One region of the Brachybacterium sp. J153 genome, then DNA from elsewhere that is predicted to be linked to it. Evidence: predicted binding sites of a transcription regulator. Region 1 holds the regulator's gene; each other region holds the start of a gene.

Region 1 (5,213 bases):
CTGCTTGACCGCGGCTCGAACGGTCCCCTCCCACTTCGCCCGCCCCTTGGCGAGCTTCTCCCCGCGCCACACGGAGACCGAGCGCTGGGCGATCCAGGGGACGAGGCGGTCCGCACCGAGCTCGGTCGCGGACTCCACGGCCTGCTCGTCGCGGCCGCCGGTGGCGAGGGCCTGGACCAGGGTGAGCCGCGGCAGGCGCTGGATCCCCGGGCTCGGGTCGGCGAGCAGGCGCAGATCCAGCTGCTCCTTGCGGGCGGTGGTCACCTCGGCGAGGACCTGGCGGCCCGGGGCGTCGGTGAGCAGGACCCGCTCCCCCGCGCCGATCCGGGCGACCTTCGCGGCATGCCGCCCCTCCTCCCCCGCGAGCAGGAGGGCATCGCCCTCGCGCGCGCCCGCGAGGGCGTCGTCGAGGATCAGGAAGCCGGGCGGGGTCGTGGGCATCGGCGCGGTGCTCCGCTCAGAGGTCGCGCAGGCGGTCACGGAGCTTCGCGAAGGGGCCGTGGCCCTTCTTGCGCGTGGTCTCGTCGCCCCGCAGCGCCGCGAGCTGCTCGAGCAGCGAACGCTCCTCGTCGCTGAGCGAGGTGGGGACGTCGACGTCGAGGACCACCCGGATGTCGCCGCGGCGCTCACGCCGCAGCGGGGTGACCCCGAGGCCCTTGAGGGTGATCTGGTCGCCGGGCTGCGAGCCGGGCTTCACGTCGATCTCCTGGATGCCGTCGAAGGTCTCGAGCGGGACGGTCGCGCCGAGCGCCGCCGAGGTCATCGGCACGGCGATCGTGGTGACGAGGTCGTCGCCGTCGCGGTCGAAGGTCTCGTGCTCGGAGACGGAGAGCTCCACGAACAGGTCGCCGGAGGGTCCGCCGGCCTCGCCGACCTCGCCCTCACCGCGCAGCTGGATGCGGGTGCCGTGCTCGACGCCGGAGGGGACGCGCACGGTGACCTCGCGGTCGGAAGCCGTGCGGCCGTGCCCGGAGCATCCGGTGCAGGGAGACTCGATGACGTCGCCGTGCCCGCCGCAGGTGGGGCAGGGCGCCATGGTGACCATCTGGCCCAGCAGCGACTGGGCGACGCGCTGCACATGACCGGAGCCGTTGCAGGCGGTGCAGCGGGTGGGGCTGGTGCCCGGCTCGCAGCAGGAGCCGGAGCAGCGCTCGCACAGCGCCGCCGTGCGGAAGGTGACCTTCTGCTCGGTGCCGAAGACGACGTCGCGCAGGTCGATGCGGATGCGGCGCAGCACGTCGCCGCCGCGGCGCTGCCGGGGCACGGGGCCCTGGCCGCGGCCGCGCATGCCGGCGGCGCCCGCGAACATGTCGAAGATGTCGCCCATGTCGAAGCCGGCGCCGCCGCCGAAACCGCCGGGGAAGCCGCCGCCCATGCCCGGGCCGCCGCCCATGTCGTACTGACGGCGCTTGTCCGCATGGGACAGCGTCTCGTAGGCCTGGGACACCTTCTTGAAGGTCTCCGCCGCCTCGGGATCGGGGTTGACGTCGGGGTGGAGGCTGCGCGCGAGCTTGCGGTAGGCCTTCTTGATCTCCTCGGTCGAGGCGTCGCGGGAGACGCCGAGGAGCTCGTAGTAGTCGTCGTTCACCAGTTGGGTCCTTGCGGTGTGGGTGGGAGCAGAGACAGAGGGGCGGAGACGGACCTCCGCACGGCGATCACTCGAGGTAGCGCGACACGTACCGCGCGATCGCCTGCACCGTGGAGATGCCGGTGACGTAGTCCATCCGGGAGGGGCCGAGGATCGCCAGATGGGAGCCCGCGCCGTAGCCGGCCCCGACCACCGCGGCCTGGGTCAGCGCGGACTCGCGCAGCTCGGATCCGATGCGGACCTCGACCGCGCCCGGCGAGGCGTGCATCTCGGTGAACAGCCGCAGCAGCACCAGCTGCTCCTCGAGGACGTCCAGCAGGGGCTCGACGTCGCGGGCGAAGTCCTCCGCGCTGCGGGCCAGGTTCGCGGTGCCCGCGAGCATGATCCGGTCCTCGACTCGGGCCGCGGCGAGGGCGATGAGCGCCTCGGCGACCTCACGGGCGGAGTCGCGGTCCGGGCGGCTGACGGTCTCTAGCAGGTCCCCGAGCGGGGCGGAGAGGTCGGTGACCTCGCGCCCCGCGACGGTGCGGTTCAGCGCATCGCGCAGACCGGCGTAGTACTCGGCGTCGCGCCCCGGGGTCACCGGGATGGTGCGCTGGTCCACGCGGCCCGACTCGAGGATCAGCACCACCAGCAGCAGGGACTCGGCGACCTTGACCAGCTCGACGTGGCGCACCCGAGCCTGCCGGCGGGCCGGGTACTGCACCATCGCGACTTGCTGGGTGAGCTGCGCGAGCAGGCGCACCGTGCGGGCGAGGAGCTCCTCGACGTCCCCGGACTGCTCGAGCAGGGCGTGGATCGCGCGGCGCTCGGGCACCGAGAGCGGCTTGACCGTCGCGACGTGGTCGACGAAGGTCCGGTAGCCCTTGTCCGTGGGGACGCGGCCCGCGGAGGTGTGGGGCTGGTGGATCAGCCCCTCCTCCTCGAGGGCGGACATGTCGTTGCGCACCGTCGCGGCGGAGACGCCGAGCTCGTGGCGCTCCAGCAGGGACTTCGACCCGACGGGTTCGCGGGTGGCGACGTAGTCCTCGACGATGGCGCCGAGGATCTGCAGCTTGCGGCTGTCCGTTCCTCTCACCTCCGACGGGCGGGGACCCGCTGTGGGTCCGATGTGCTTTGGCTCCGATGTGCTGTGCTGCGGGCGGGCCGCGGTGCGGACCCGTCGGACGGCCGACGGGGCTGGCACTTGGGGCCGCCGAGTGCCAATCCTACGCGCCCCGCGCGGTGCTCCCCGGGAGGCGTTCGCCACGGGGGTATCGTGCCGGGCGTGCCTGCAGCCTCCTCCTTCCCCGACCGGTACGGCCGAGACGTGCTGTCCTCGACCCCGCCCGCCCACCATCGCCGCCGCCCCGTCGCGACCGAGGTGCCCGCCCGCAAGGATCTCGTGGTCGAGGAGGCCTCGACCGGCTTCACCGGGGCGGTGACCCGGGTCGAGAAGATCGCCGGGGAGCTCGTGGTCGAGCTCGAGGACGGCCGCGGCGTGCGCCGCACCTTCCCGCTGGGTCCCGGATTCATGATCGACGGGAAGCCCGTGGTGCTCACCCGGGCCGTCGCCCAGCAGGCGCCCGTGCGCAAGCGCTCCGCGAGCGGCTCGGTGTACGTCGAGGGCGCGCGGGCCCGTACCGCCCGCGCCTCCCGGATCTGGGTCGAGGGCACCCATGACGCCGAGCTGGTGCAGAAGGTGTGGGGCCACGACCTGCGCATCGAGGGCGTCGTCGTCGAGCAGCTGGAGGGCGCCGACAACCTCGTCGAGCGGGTGCAGGAGTTCGCTCCCTCCCCCACCCGGCGCCTCGGGATCCTGGTGGACCACCTGGTGCCCGGCTCCAAGGAGTCGCGCATCGCGCAGCAGGTGATGCGCCTGCCCGGTGCGGCGGGGAACGTGATCGTGCTCGGCCACCCGTACGTGGACGTCTGGCAGGCCGTGAAGCCCGCTCGCGTGGGCCTCGACCGGTGGCCCCACGTCCCCAAGGGCACCGACATCAAGATCGGGACCCTCACCGCCCTCGGCTGGCCGCACGGGGACAAGCACGACGTGGGCCTCGGCTGGAAGCGGATCCTCGAGACCGTGCGCTCCTACGCCGATGTCGAGCCGACGCTGTCCGGGCGCATCGAGGAGCTCATCGACTTCGTGACCGTGGACTGAACGCCCGGGGCGCGACGAAGGTCGCGGGGGAAAACCCCCGGTGACCGGGGAGGCCCACCCCGGTGACGACGCGCAGAGCGGTCGTTAGGCTGGCCACATCGCACAACCGCCGGTCCATCCGGGTCGGCCCGAGGGAAGAGTCCACGATGAACCAGTCCGAGCACCCGCACGATCCCTTCGCCCGCGAGTCCGAGGCCTCCGCCGCACCGGAGTTCCCGGCCGCATCCACCCAGCCCGTCGGGGCCTCGGCCGAGCCCGCCCCGTCGGCGGAGCCCTCCACAGCGCCCGCGGCGGCCGATCCGTACGCCGCGGCGCCGCAGACCCCCGCCCCGTCGGCCGATCCGTACGCCGCCCCCGCGGGCGGCGCCCCGTCCGGGAGCGCGCCCTACGGCGACGCCCCGCAGCAGCCCACCCAGCCCGTCCCGCCCTCCTCAGGAGCCCCCATGTCCTTCGACCAGGCCCCCGCCCATATCAAGGGCGTCTACCCCGGCCCGCTTCCCGGTCAGCCCGCGAGCGACTCGGACGCCAAGCTGTGGTCGATGTTCGCGCAGCTCTCCACGATCGTCGGCTACGTGATCGGCGCCGGATTCCTCGGATGGCTCGGGCCGCTGATCATCTTCCTGGTCTACAAGGACCGCAACCGCTTCATCCGTTTCAACGCCGCGGAGGCTCTGAACGCCGCGATCGCCGTGTTCATCGCCGAGATCGCGCTGAGCATCGTCATCACGATCATCGCGATCGTCACCTTCGGCATCGGCTCGGTGCTGTATGTGCTCGTTGCCGTGCCGGCCATCCTGCACATCGTCTTCGCGATCCTGGGCGCCGTGAAGGCGAACCAGGGCGAATGGTGGAACTACCCGCTGAACATCCGCCTCGTGAAGTGATCGCCCGCTCCGCACGCTGAGCAGTCCGCTCCGCCGAGCACGACGAGCCCCCGGGACCCGACAGGGTCGCGGGGGCTCGTCGCTGTGGTCGGTCGTGCCGCACGGCCACAGGCGGACGCGTCGCTCCGCCGCGGCGCGTCACATCCAGGGGACGGCGTCCTCCTCGAACTCGGCGAGACGGCGCCGGGCGAGGCGACGCAGCACCTGCTCCGGGAGCGGATCCGCGTACGGCAGTTTCACGCTGCCCTTCCCAGTCTCGAGCCCCTGGAGCTCGGAGGCCAACGCCTCCTTGGCGCTCGGGGTCACGGTGAAGTTCGCATGGGCGCGATGTGCGCTGACGACGAGCAGGATGGTGCCGCGCGGGTGGAGGAAGGCGGGCGCTCCCCACTTGATCGCCTCGGTCGCCTCGGGTAGCTCCTCGCGCACCAGGGCCCGCAGCGCGCGCATCCGGCTGAGCGCGGGCTCCTCGAGCGCGTCGAGGTACCCGTCGATCGTGGTCGGGCGGGATCCGGTCGCAGGCGTCATGGAGCCAGTCTGCGCGCCGACGGATCCGGCAGCCACCGGTTCCGACGCATCGGTGTCCCGGCGGCGACGACCG
Region 2 (5,213 bases), on a different contig from region 1:
GATGTAGAAAACTGCGAGGCACAGCGCCACCAGGGTGGGATGACGGTCGACGACGCCGAGCGCCCGCGGGGCCTGCCGGCGCAGCTCCGCGGGACTGATGGCGTCGATCCGGTCGATGCGCACCCCGGCCGCCGCGGCGTGGCGCAGGCACGCCTCCTGTGCGCGCGGCCCGAAGAACCGGTTGGAGACGGCGACGAGGCGGTGGCCCTCGGCGTCCAGCAGGTACACCCCGTCATAGGCGGTCTCCGAGAGGTCGAGCCCCTCATCGGAACCCGCCCCCCGCTCGATGGCGCGCACGGCCAGCACCCCGCCCACCTCGTCCCAGCGGGCGCTGCGCGTGCGGCGGGCGAGGCCGCGGAGCGTGAAGCCGTCGGAGTCCACCTGGAGCCAGGCGGTCAGAACGCGCAGCACCCCCACCACGGAGGCGATCACCACCAGGGCCCACAGGAGCAGCGGCAGCTGGAAGAGGAAGGAGTCGCGCAGCGCGGGGACGGTCCACAGCCGCTGCCCCACGAAGCTGATGATCACGAGGAACTCGAGCACGATCACGAACACCAGCGCGACCCCGAGGGTGCCGAACACCACCGGGGCGGGCGGCCCGAAGGTGCGGGTGGGGCGGTCGTCGTCCGGGAGCGGAGTGGCGTCCGTGCTGCTGGTCACCACTCCTCCTGAGGCGGCTCGATCCGGTGGGACAGCGTCATCCTAGGCCGAGCCGCCCCCTCGCGAGCACCACCGGCAGCCCGCGGACATCCCCGGCCTCCCGGTCGCGGCGGGATGTGTCCTGTCTCCGTCGTCCCCGTCGTCTCCGGACACGACGACGGGCGGGCCTCCCGGTCTCCCGGATGGCCCGCCCGTCGGCGGTCTGTCCCGCGATGATCACGCGAGGATCAGACGAGGATCAGGACTCGTCCTCGTCCTTCTTCTCGATCACGAGGGTCTCGGTGGTGAGCACCAGACCGGCGATCGAGGCGGCGTTGCGCAGCGCGGACCGGGTGACCTTGACCGGATCGATGATGCCGGCGGCCACGAGGTCGACGTACTCGCCGGTCGCGGCGTCCAGGCCGAATCCGGCCTGGGCCTCCTTGACCTTCTCGACGACGACGTAGCCCTCGAGGCCCGCGTTCTCGGCGATCCAGCGCAGCGGCTCGACCACGGCGACGGCGACGGCGCGGGCGCCGACGGCCTCGTCACCGGTGAGGCCGAGATCCTCGGAGAGAACGGCGGAGGCCTGGACGATGGCGCTGCCGCCACCGGCCACGATGCCCTCCTCGATGGCAGCGCGGGTCGCGGAGACCGCGTCCTCGATGCGCATCTTCTTCTCCTTGAGCTCCACCTCGGTGTGCGCACCGACCTTGATGACGGACACGCCGCCGGCCAGCTTCGCGAGGCGCTCCTGGAGCTTCTCGCGATCCCAGTCGGAGTCGGTGTTCGCGATCTCGGCACGGATCTGCGCGACGCGGTCGGCCACGGCCTGCTCGTCACCCGCCCCGCCCACGATGGTGGTCGAGTCCTTGGTGACGACCACGCGACCGGCGTGGCCGAGCACCTCGGTGCCGACGGTCTTGAGGTCGAGGCCGAGGTCGGAGGTGACGACCTGGGCGCCGGTGAGCACCGCGATGTCCTGGAGCATCGCCTTGCGACGGTCGCCGAAGGCCGGGGCCTTGACGGCCGCACCCTTGAAGGCGCCGCGGATCTTGTTGACGACCAGCGTGGACAGGGCCTCGCCGTCGACGTCCTCGGCGATCACGAACAGCGGCTTGCCGCCCTCGACGACCTTCTCCAGCAGCGGCAGGATGTCGGCCACGGCCGAGATCTTGCCCTGGTGCAGCAGCACCTGGGCGTCCTCGAGCACGACCTCCTGGCGGTCCGCGTCGGTGACGAAGTGCGGGGAGATGAAGCCCTTGTCGAACTGCATGCCCTCGGTGAAGTCCAGCTCCATCGCGGTGGTGGAGGACTCCTCGACGGTGATCACGCCGTCCTTGCCGACCTTGTCGAACGCCTCGGCGAGCAGCTCGCCGATCTCGCGGTCCTGGGAGGACACCGCGGCGACGTTCGCGATCTGCGCCTTGCCGTCCACCGGGGTGGCCAGCTCGCCGAGCTTCTCCGAGACGGCGTCGACGGCCTTCTCGATGCCGCGCTTGAGCGCGGAGGGAGCGGCGCCGGAGGCGACGTTGCGCAGGCCCTCGTGGACCAGCGCCTGGGCGAGGACGGTCGCGGTGGTGGTGCCGTCACCGGCGACGTCGTTGGTCTTGGTGGACACCTCCTTCGCGAGCTGCGCGCCGAGGTTCTCATACGGATCCTCGAGCTCGATCTCGCGAGCGATGGTCACGCCGTCGTTGGTGATGGTGGGGGCGCCCCACTTCTTGTCGAGGACGACGTTGCGGCCCTTGGGGCCGAGCGTCACCTTGACGGTGTTGGCGAGCTTGTCCACGCCGCGCTCGAGGGCGCGACGCGCGTCCTCGTTGTACAGAATCTCCTTGGCCATAGGGATGCTCTCGCTCAGTTCTCGATGATCGCGAGGATGTCGCGAGCGCCGAGGACGAGGTACTCCTCGTTGCCGTACTTGAGCTCGGTGCCGCCGTACTTGGAGAACACGACCTTGTCGCCGACCTTCACATCCATGGGGATGCGGTCGCCCTTGTCGTCGAAACGACCGGCGCCGACGGCGACGACCTCGCCCTCCTGGGGCTTCTCCTTCGCGGTGTCCGGGATGACCAGGCCGGAGGCGGTGGTCTGCTCGGCCTCGAGCGGCTTGACGACGACGCGATCCTCGAGGGGCTTGATGGAGACCGACATGCGGCTCACTCCTTCATGAAGAGTTGACTCTGATGAGTTCGGGGAACCAGGGAGCGCGGATCCCGGTCGTCGTCGCGGTGCCGAACGGGGCGTTCCCTGACTGGCAGCCTCTGGCACTCTCGGCTGTCGACTGCCAACGACGACCACTTTAGGACCGAGCTGGCACTCATGCAAGACGAGTGCTAACACCTGGTCCCGACCCGTCGCCGTCGCCCCGGACACCGGGTCCTCGCCTCGCCCCACCGTCGCCCGCGGCCGCTCGGGAGAGCCCCAGGTCACACCCTTTTTGTGAACCTGGCAACTGGGGAACCTCGGTCCCGTGACCGCCGGTCCCCGGCGCGGTAGAACGGACTCAGAGAACCTGCCGGCGCACCTGCGATCCAGGGCCCGGCCGATCACCCCGCTCCGACTCGAAGGATCTGCCGATCATGACTCTGCTCCGCTCCCTCCGCGACTCCCTCCACCGCTTCTCCCGCGGCGCCGACCGCATGCAGGGGCAGGACGTCGAGCGCCCCGATCTGGTCCCGGGCCGTCGGGTCGGCGGGAACTTCGCCGCGCTCACCAAGGCGCATTCGAACCAGGGCGTGACCACCCTGGGCATGAACCGCTGACGCGCCCCGCACCGCGGACGCACCTCAGGGGCTGAGTCCCGCCCGTCGTCGCAGGCGGCGCTGCCCGAGGTGGCCGAGGATCATCCCCAGCACCGCGGCGGCGATCACCCCGATGATCAGCACGACCCCGGGGTCGAGGGCGCCGACAGCTCCGTCGATGCCGATCTCGAGCGCCAGCAGCGCATCCCCGTGCTCCCGGCGGTACCACTCGCTGCCCCGCAGCGGCGAGGTGGGCAGCAGCGCCCACACCCCCAGGCAACTGACGAGCAGCAGCAGATCGCCGAGGCCGCCGACGACGCGCAGCACGTCGGCGCGGAGCCGACCGGTCGGGCTCTCATGCATCGCGAGCGGGTCCCGCCCGAGCTGCGCCGGTCCGGCGAGCGCGCCGACCACCACGAGGGCGAGCAGCAGGGCCGTCGCCTGGGCCGCCCCGATCCGTGGGATGCCGAGCTCCCGGAGACTGTCGGGCTGAGTGCCCAGGACCCATACCTGCACCCAGGTGGCGGCGACGATCAGCATCGCCGCTCCCTGTGCCGAGAGGCGCATCGCGGTGCGCCGCACGGCGAGACGGCCCAGCTCCCGGCGGCTCGCCTCCCGCGCCGTCCGTTCGCGGCGGTCGGCCGCGGCCCGGGCCCGTATCGCCGCCGCCTCCTCGTCCGAGGGCGGCTCGGGGCGCTCGGCGGGATCGATCCAGCCGGCGCGCAGGTCGGCGAGGACCCGGGCGAGCAGGGGCGCGAGCACGAGCCGGGAGCGGAGCACCGAGACCGGGATCAGCCGCTCACGGGTCGGCGCCGGCAGATCCTGCAGGATCCCGACGATCCGCTGCACCTCGCCGGGGCGCGGTGCCCGGGGAGCCACCTCGAGCCCGCTCATCAGGTCCAGCTGCTCGATCTCCCGGGCCGCCTCCTCGAGGCGCGGCATCATCACCGGGTAGCCGGCGCGGCCCAGCGCCGGGAGGTCGAGCGCGGCGAGCCGCCTCCGCAGCTCCCGGATCAGCTCCTGCACGGCCGCCGGGTCCGCCCCGACGAGCTCGGGGCGCACCCGCCGGCGGCGCAGACCCTCGAGCGTCTGCTCGGCGAGGTCGAGGACCACCGCGGCGCCGTCCTCGATCCAGCGGGCGAGGGTGGTCGCGGGGAGCTGCCGGGCGAGCAGGGCGAGCGTCTCCCCGTCGGTCGCATCGGCGGGGAGGCCGACGGGGAGGCTCGGCATCGCCTCCCCTTCGGCGAGGCCGTCGAGGTCCTCGAGGGTCCGGACGTCCTCGAGGCGGCGCACCTCGACGCCCTGCTCCCGCAGCAGGTCGCGGTACTCCTCGAGGATCCCCTGCAGCACGGTGAGGCGACGCACCGACTCCCGGGGGACATGGAGGGCGATCAGCAGCTCCCCGGCGGCGACCCAGAGGAAGGTCTCGTCGAGCAGGCCGCGCATCCAGCGGGGCACGGGACGGCCCGGGCCGAGGTGCTTCTCGGCCCATCGGTCGATCAGCGGTTCGAGCATGGGGACATCCTGCCCGAGGGACCTCCCCGGCGGGGCCGCGGCGTCCTGCTCAGCGCCCCGCGGCCGCCACGATCGCCGCGACCTGGCCGGCGTCGAAGCGGTACACCGGCACGCCCGGATCACCGAGGGTGTCGCCCGCGCTCGGGAACACCGAGGTGACCACGCGCGGCACCCCCTCGCCGAGCTCGATCAGGCTCGCCCCGGACAGTGCGAGGGACTGCTCGCTCTCCCCCGCCCCGACCGGGTCGACCACGTTGGTCACGCCGGGTGCGACGTGCACCGGGATCCCGCCGATCGTGCCGGTCATCTCGT
Region 3 (5,213 bases), on a different contig from region 1:
GGGTGGTCAGGCCGGTGGTCAGGGCGTCGTCGCTCCGCATCGTCATCCCTCCATCCTCGCGCAGCAGCTCCCCGGGGTCGACCCTCGCCCGCCCCGGCCCTGCTGGAACTCCGTACCAGGCGTGAGCTCAAGGCCCCACAGAGCCTGGGGTCACGCAGGGCGCGGAGTTCCAGCAGACGACCGCGAGCACCAGGGCGCCAGGGCAACGGAGCACCAGGTCAACGGAGCACCAGGGCAACGGAGGGAACGCCGACGGGCCCCGACCCTCCGGAGAGGATCGGGGCCCGCAGGTCGCTCGGGGGGAGCGGCAGATGATCAGCCGTGAGGCTGGATCACATCATGCCGCCCATGCCGCCCATGCCCATGTCGTCGCCGCCCGCGGGAGCCTTGACCGGCTCCGGCTTGTCGGCCACGACGGCCTCGGTGGTCAGGAACAGGCCCGCGATGGACGCCGCGTTCTGCAGCGCGGAGCGGGTGACCTTGACCGGATCGATGATGCCGGCGGCGAGCAGGTCCTCGTACTCACCGGTGGCGGCGTTCAGGCCCTGGCCGACGGGGAGGTTCTTGACCTTCTCCGCCACGACGCCGCCCTCGAGGCCGGCGTTGACCGCGATCTGCTTGAGCGGGGCCTCGATGGCGACCTTGACGATGGCGCCGCCGGTGGCCTCGTCGCCCTCGAGCGCGAGGGTGGCGAAGGTGTCCTTGCCGGCCTGCAGCAGCGCCACGCCGCCGCCCGCGACGATACCCTCGTCGACGGCGGCCTTGGCGTTGCGCACGGCATCCTCGATGCGGTGCTTGCGCTCCTTGAGCTCCACCTCGGTCGCGGCGCCGGCCTTGATGACGGCCACGCCGCCGGCCAGCTTCGCGAGGCGCTCCTGGAGCTTCTCGCGGTCGTAGTCCGAGTCCGAGTTCTCGATCTCGGTGCGGATCTGGGAGACGCGACCGGCGATGCGGTCGGCCTCGCCGGCGCCCTCGACGATGGTGGTCTCGTCCTTGGTGACGACGATCTTGCGCGCCTGGCCGAGCTGCTCGAGACCCGCGGTCTCGAGCTTGAGGCCGACCTCCTCGGCGATGACCTGGCCACCGGTCAGGATGGCCATGTCCTCGAGCATCGCCTTGCGGCGGTCGCCGAAGCCGGGGGCCTTGACGGCCACGGACTTGAAGGAGCCCTTGAGCTTGTTGACGACGAGCACCGCGAGGGCCTCGCCCTCGACGTCCTCGGCGATGATCGCGAGCGGCTTGCCGGACTGGATGACCTTCTCCAGCAGCGGCAGCAGGTCCTTGACGGTGGAGACCTTGGAGGAGAGCAGGAGGATGTAGGGATCCTCGAGCACGGTCTCCTGACGGTCGGCGTCGGTGACGAAGTAGGGCGAGATGTAGCCCTTGTCGAACCGCATGCCCTCGGTGAGCTCCAGCTCGAGGCCCATGGTGTTGGACTCCTCGACCGTGATCACGCCCTCCTTGCCGACCTTGTCGAGGGCCTCGGCGATGAGCTCGCCGATCGCCGGGTCGGCCGCGGAGATGGCGGCGGTGTTGGCGATCTGGTCCTTGGTCTCGATCTCCTTGGCCTGCGCGAGCAGGGTCTCGGAGACGGCGGCCACGGCCTTGTCGATGCCGCGCTTGAGCGCGATCGGGTTGGCGCCGGCGGCGACGTTGCGCAGGCCCTCGCGCACGAGCGCCTGGGCCAGGACGGTGGCGGTGGTGGTGCCGTCGCCCGCGATGTCGTCGGTCTTCTTGGCGACCTCCTTGACGAGCTCGGCGCCGATCTTCTCGTAGGGGTCCTCGAGCTCGATCTCCTTGGCGATGGAGACGCCGTCGTTGGTGATCGTGGGGGCGCCCCAGGACTTCTCGAGCACGACGTTGCGGCCCTTGGGGCCGAGGGTGACCTTGACGGCGTCGGCGAGCTGGTTCATCCCGCGCTCGAGGCCGCGCCGGGCCTCCTCGTCGTATGCGATGAGCTTGGCCATTGTGGAATCTCTCCCGTGTGGTGTGGTGTCCACCCGACCCTGTGCCCGCGACGGACGGCACCAGCCGCCGTGTTCATGTCCCACGACGACGGGTCCCTCACGGGGCCGGAATGCTCTTGGCCCGTCGCTCGCGAGTGCTGTCACTCTCGAGCGACGAGTGCCAGCTCATCATAAGCACTCTCGGCCCGAGAGTGCTAACCCCGGGAGGAACCGCGCACAGCGGGGGCTCAGCCCTCGCCGTCACCCTCCTCGGCACCGGCGCCCGGGGACTCGACCGCGAGGAAGGTGATCCGGTTCTGGAACTCGTCGCTCTGCCGCGCCTCACCGGCGCCGACCTCGAGCGCGAGGGCCTGGGCGGTCTCGGCGTCCGCCTCGTCGCGGTAGAAGACCACGGCCTCCTGCTGCTGCGTGTCGGCGGTCTGGATCTGGACGTCCTCCCAGCCGCTCTCCTCGAGGGTGTCGCGCCAGTCGCCGGCGAGCCCGTCGACGCCCGCGGCGTTCATCACGAGCACGGGGACGGTCTTGTCCGCCACGGGGGCGGGTTCCTCCGAGGCCGACTCCTCCGCCGACTCCTCGCCGGTGGTCTCCTCCGCGGTGGTCTCCGCGGCGGTGGTCGGCTCCTGGGAGCGGTCGTCCCCTCCCCCGCCGCCGAGGTTCCCGATCAGGAACAGCAGCACCACGAGCAGCACCAGGGCCGCCGCGATGATGATGATGTAGAGCAGGTTCTGGCGCCAGAACGGCTCCTCGGCGCGGTGGGCGCCGTGGAACGCGACGGCGTCCGCCTCGTCGTCGAATCGGTCGGGCGGGTAGGGGTACTGGGAATCTGCCACGGACCCATTAAACCCGCTCCCCCCGGGAGGGCCGTGGAACCCACGCCCATCAGGAGTGTCCGACGGGACACCCGGCCCGCGGATCAGGCGACGCGGTCGCCGCCGCGGCGGGGGATCTCGCCGTGCTCTGAGACCCGTCGGCCGCGCAGCCGGTGCACCAGGGCCGGGGCCGCGCGGAGCGCCCGCGGATCGTCGAGCAGGGCGTTGAGCCGCACGTAGTAGGCGACCTTGGAGATGCCGATCTCCTCACGGATCGCCCGCTCCTTCGCGCCGACGTAGCGGAAGGTGCGCCCCTCGAGCGCGAGGATCGCGAGCTCCTGCGCCGACAGCTCCGGGGCGGGGTCGCCCGGGGAGGGCGACGACGCGGAGGGGGACGGGACGGGCATGGATCGACAGTACGCGGCCGCTCGCGCCGTCCCGCTCCGGCGCGCCGGAGGGTGACGTGCCTGGCAGACTGGCGGCATGCCGCAGCCGCTCGCCGAGATCATCGCCCCCGACTGGGCCGCCGCCCTGGCCCCCGCCGAGGAGCGGATCCACGCGATCGGGGAGTTCCTCCGCGGCGAGGTCGAGGCGGGGCACGGCTACCTGCCCGCCGGGGACCTCGTTTTGCGGGCCTTCACCCGCCCCCTCTCCGAGGTGCGGGTGCTGGTCGTCGGCCAGGACCCCTACCCGACGCCGGGCCATCCGATCGGGCTGAGCTTCGCGGTCGAGCGGGACGTGCGGCCGCTGCCGCGCTCCCTCGCGAACATCTATACCGAGCTGCGATCTGACCTGGGAATCTCCCCGGCCGCCCACGGCGATCTCTCCTCCTGGCAGGACCAGGGCGTGATGCTGCTGAACCGGGTGCTCACGGTGCGACCTGGCGCGGCCGCCTCCCATCGCCGCCGCGGCTGGGAGGAGGTCACGGAGCTCGCGATCCGCTCCCTCGTGGATCGCGGCGGGCCGCTCGTTACGATCCTGTGGGGTCGGGACGCGCAGTCGCTGATCCCCTTGCTGGGCGAGGTGCCGCACGTCGCGAGCCCGCATCCGAGTCCGCTCTCGGCCTCGCGCGGCTTCTTCGGGTCACGCCCGTTCTCGCAGGCGAACGCCCTGCTCCGTGCGCAGGGCGGCGCAGAGATCGACTGGACGGTTCGCTGAGGCGAGCTGGCGCCGAACCGGCCGCCCCGCCCGGTCCGCGGGTCTGCCCTCAGCCCTCTCCCACCCAGGTCCAGCTGTCGAGGATTTCGCGCAGGGCGGGGGAGATCTCGGTGGAACCGTGGGTCTCGACGGCCACCTGGACGATCTCGTCACCCACGTCGACGCAGAAGCCCTCGGTGATCGCGTCGGCCCCGTCGTGCTCCCCGGACTTGGTGTAGCCGTGCACCGGGCGGCCGCCGAGCTGCGGGTCCTCGAGGACGCCCTCGTCCCCGGACTCGTCCCAGCTGAAGCCCGCCCAGATCGCCTGCATCTCGCATTCGACCTCGGCGTGCACGTCGCTCTCGAACTTGTAGACCTCGAGGCTGTTGGGCGGGAAGTGGTCGAACTCGTCCTCCGGGGCGATCTCCACGTCGGTGACCTGCAGGAGCTTGCCGAAGTCCGCGTCCTCGGCGGTGACCTCATGGGTCACCCAGTCCGCGGGGTACTCGAGGCGGAAGTCCTCGGTCTCGAAGACGGTCGACTGCGGCGCCGCGCTCGTCTCCTCCTCGCCGCCTCCGCGCTGCGAGACCAGCACGATTATCCCGCCCGTGATCGCCACGATCAGCAGGATCACCACGAGACCGGCGCAGCCGAGCACAATCCACTGCCGGGAGCGTCCTCCGCCGGACGGAGCGGGGCCGCCCGGGGCCTGCCCCCATTGCTGGCCCGGTTGTCCCGACTGGCCCGGTTGTCCCGTCTGACCCGGCTGCCCCCATTGCGGGCCCGCCTGCTGTCCCCAGGACGGCGAGGACGGCCCCCCGGCCGTCCCGCCCCCGCTCCACCCCTGATCCGACTGCTCCATGTCCCCTCGTCCCCTCCTGATCTCCCCGACGCCCGCGTCGGGCCTGCGCCCATGGTACGGAGGGCTCTAGGCTGGGAGTGCCCGTCCCGTCGGCGACGCCCTCGCCCCGTCCACGCGGAGGACCCGATGCCCCTGAATCTCTCCCAGTTCTCGCCGCAGGGCCCCGGGGTCGACTACGACCCCCACTGGTACCGCCGCGCCGTGTTCTACGAGGTGCTCGTGCGCGCCTTCGCCGACGGCAACGGGGACGGCACCGGCGACTTCACCGGGCTCATCGAGCGCCTCGACTACCTGCAGTGGCTGGGCATCGACTGCCTGTGGCTGCCGCCCTTCTTCGCCTCCCCGCTGCGGGACGGCGGCTACGACATCTCCGACTACGAGCAGGTGCTGCCGGAGTTCGGCTCGATCACCGACTTCGAGCGGCTGGTCTCCGAGGCG

The links. Region 1 encodes HrcA, which represses chaperone genes, less so after heat shock. Its sites were predicted from a motif close to TTNGCACTCGNNNNNNNCGAGTGCNAA; they were not measured.
Region 2: groES (co-chaperone GroES) is a predicted target of HrcA. The motif match lies at 2,956-2,982, and genes of this name have one in related genera.
Region 3: groL (chaperonin GroEL) is a predicted target of HrcA. The motif match lies at 2,139-2,165, and genes of this name have one in related genera.

The regions. Positions count from the first base shown of each region.
Region 1 is NZ_JAZDCH010000004.1:170,194-175,406, reverse strand. It holds gene V1258_RS02440 (16S rRNA (uracil(1498)-N(3))-methyltransferase) at 1-441, opposite strand, end outside; gene dnaJ (molecular chaperone DnaJ) at 458-1,588, opposite strand; gene hrcA (heat-inducible transcriptional repressor HrcA) at 1,656-2,666, opposite strand; gene V1258_RS02425 (DUF3097 domain-containing protein) at 2,847-3,731, shown strand; gene V1258_RS02420 (DUF4870 domain-containing protein) at 3,878-4,615, shown strand; gene V1258_RS02415 (iron chaperone) at 4,754-5,140, opposite strand.
Region 2 is NZ_JAZDCH010000024.1:47,104-52,316, forward strand. It holds gene V1258_RS11360 (hypothetical protein) at 1-660, opposite strand, end outside; gene groL (chaperonin GroEL) at 899-2,485, opposite strand; gene groES (co-chaperone GroES) at 2,500-2,796, opposite strand; gene V1258_RS11375 (hypothetical protein) at 3,225-3,407, shown strand; gene V1258_RS11380 (hypothetical protein) at 3,432-4,901, opposite strand; gene V1258_RS11385 (metallophosphoesterase family protein) at 4,951-5,213, opposite strand, start outside.
Region 3 is NZ_JAZDCH010000027.1:36,859-42,071, reverse strand. It holds gene V1258_RS13610 (endonuclease/exonuclease/phosphatase family protein) at 1-46, opposite strand, end outside; gene groL (chaperonin GroEL) at 333-1,967, opposite strand; gene V1258_RS13600 (LytR C-terminal domain-containing protein) at 2,195-2,797, opposite strand; gene V1258_RS13595 (DUF3263 domain-containing protein) at 2,881-3,183, opposite strand; gene V1258_RS13590 (uracil-DNA glycosylase) at 3,260-3,934, shown strand; gene V1258_RS13585 (hypothetical protein) at 3,984-4,571, opposite strand; gene treS (maltose alpha-D-glucosyltransferase) at 4,902-5,213, shown strand, end outside.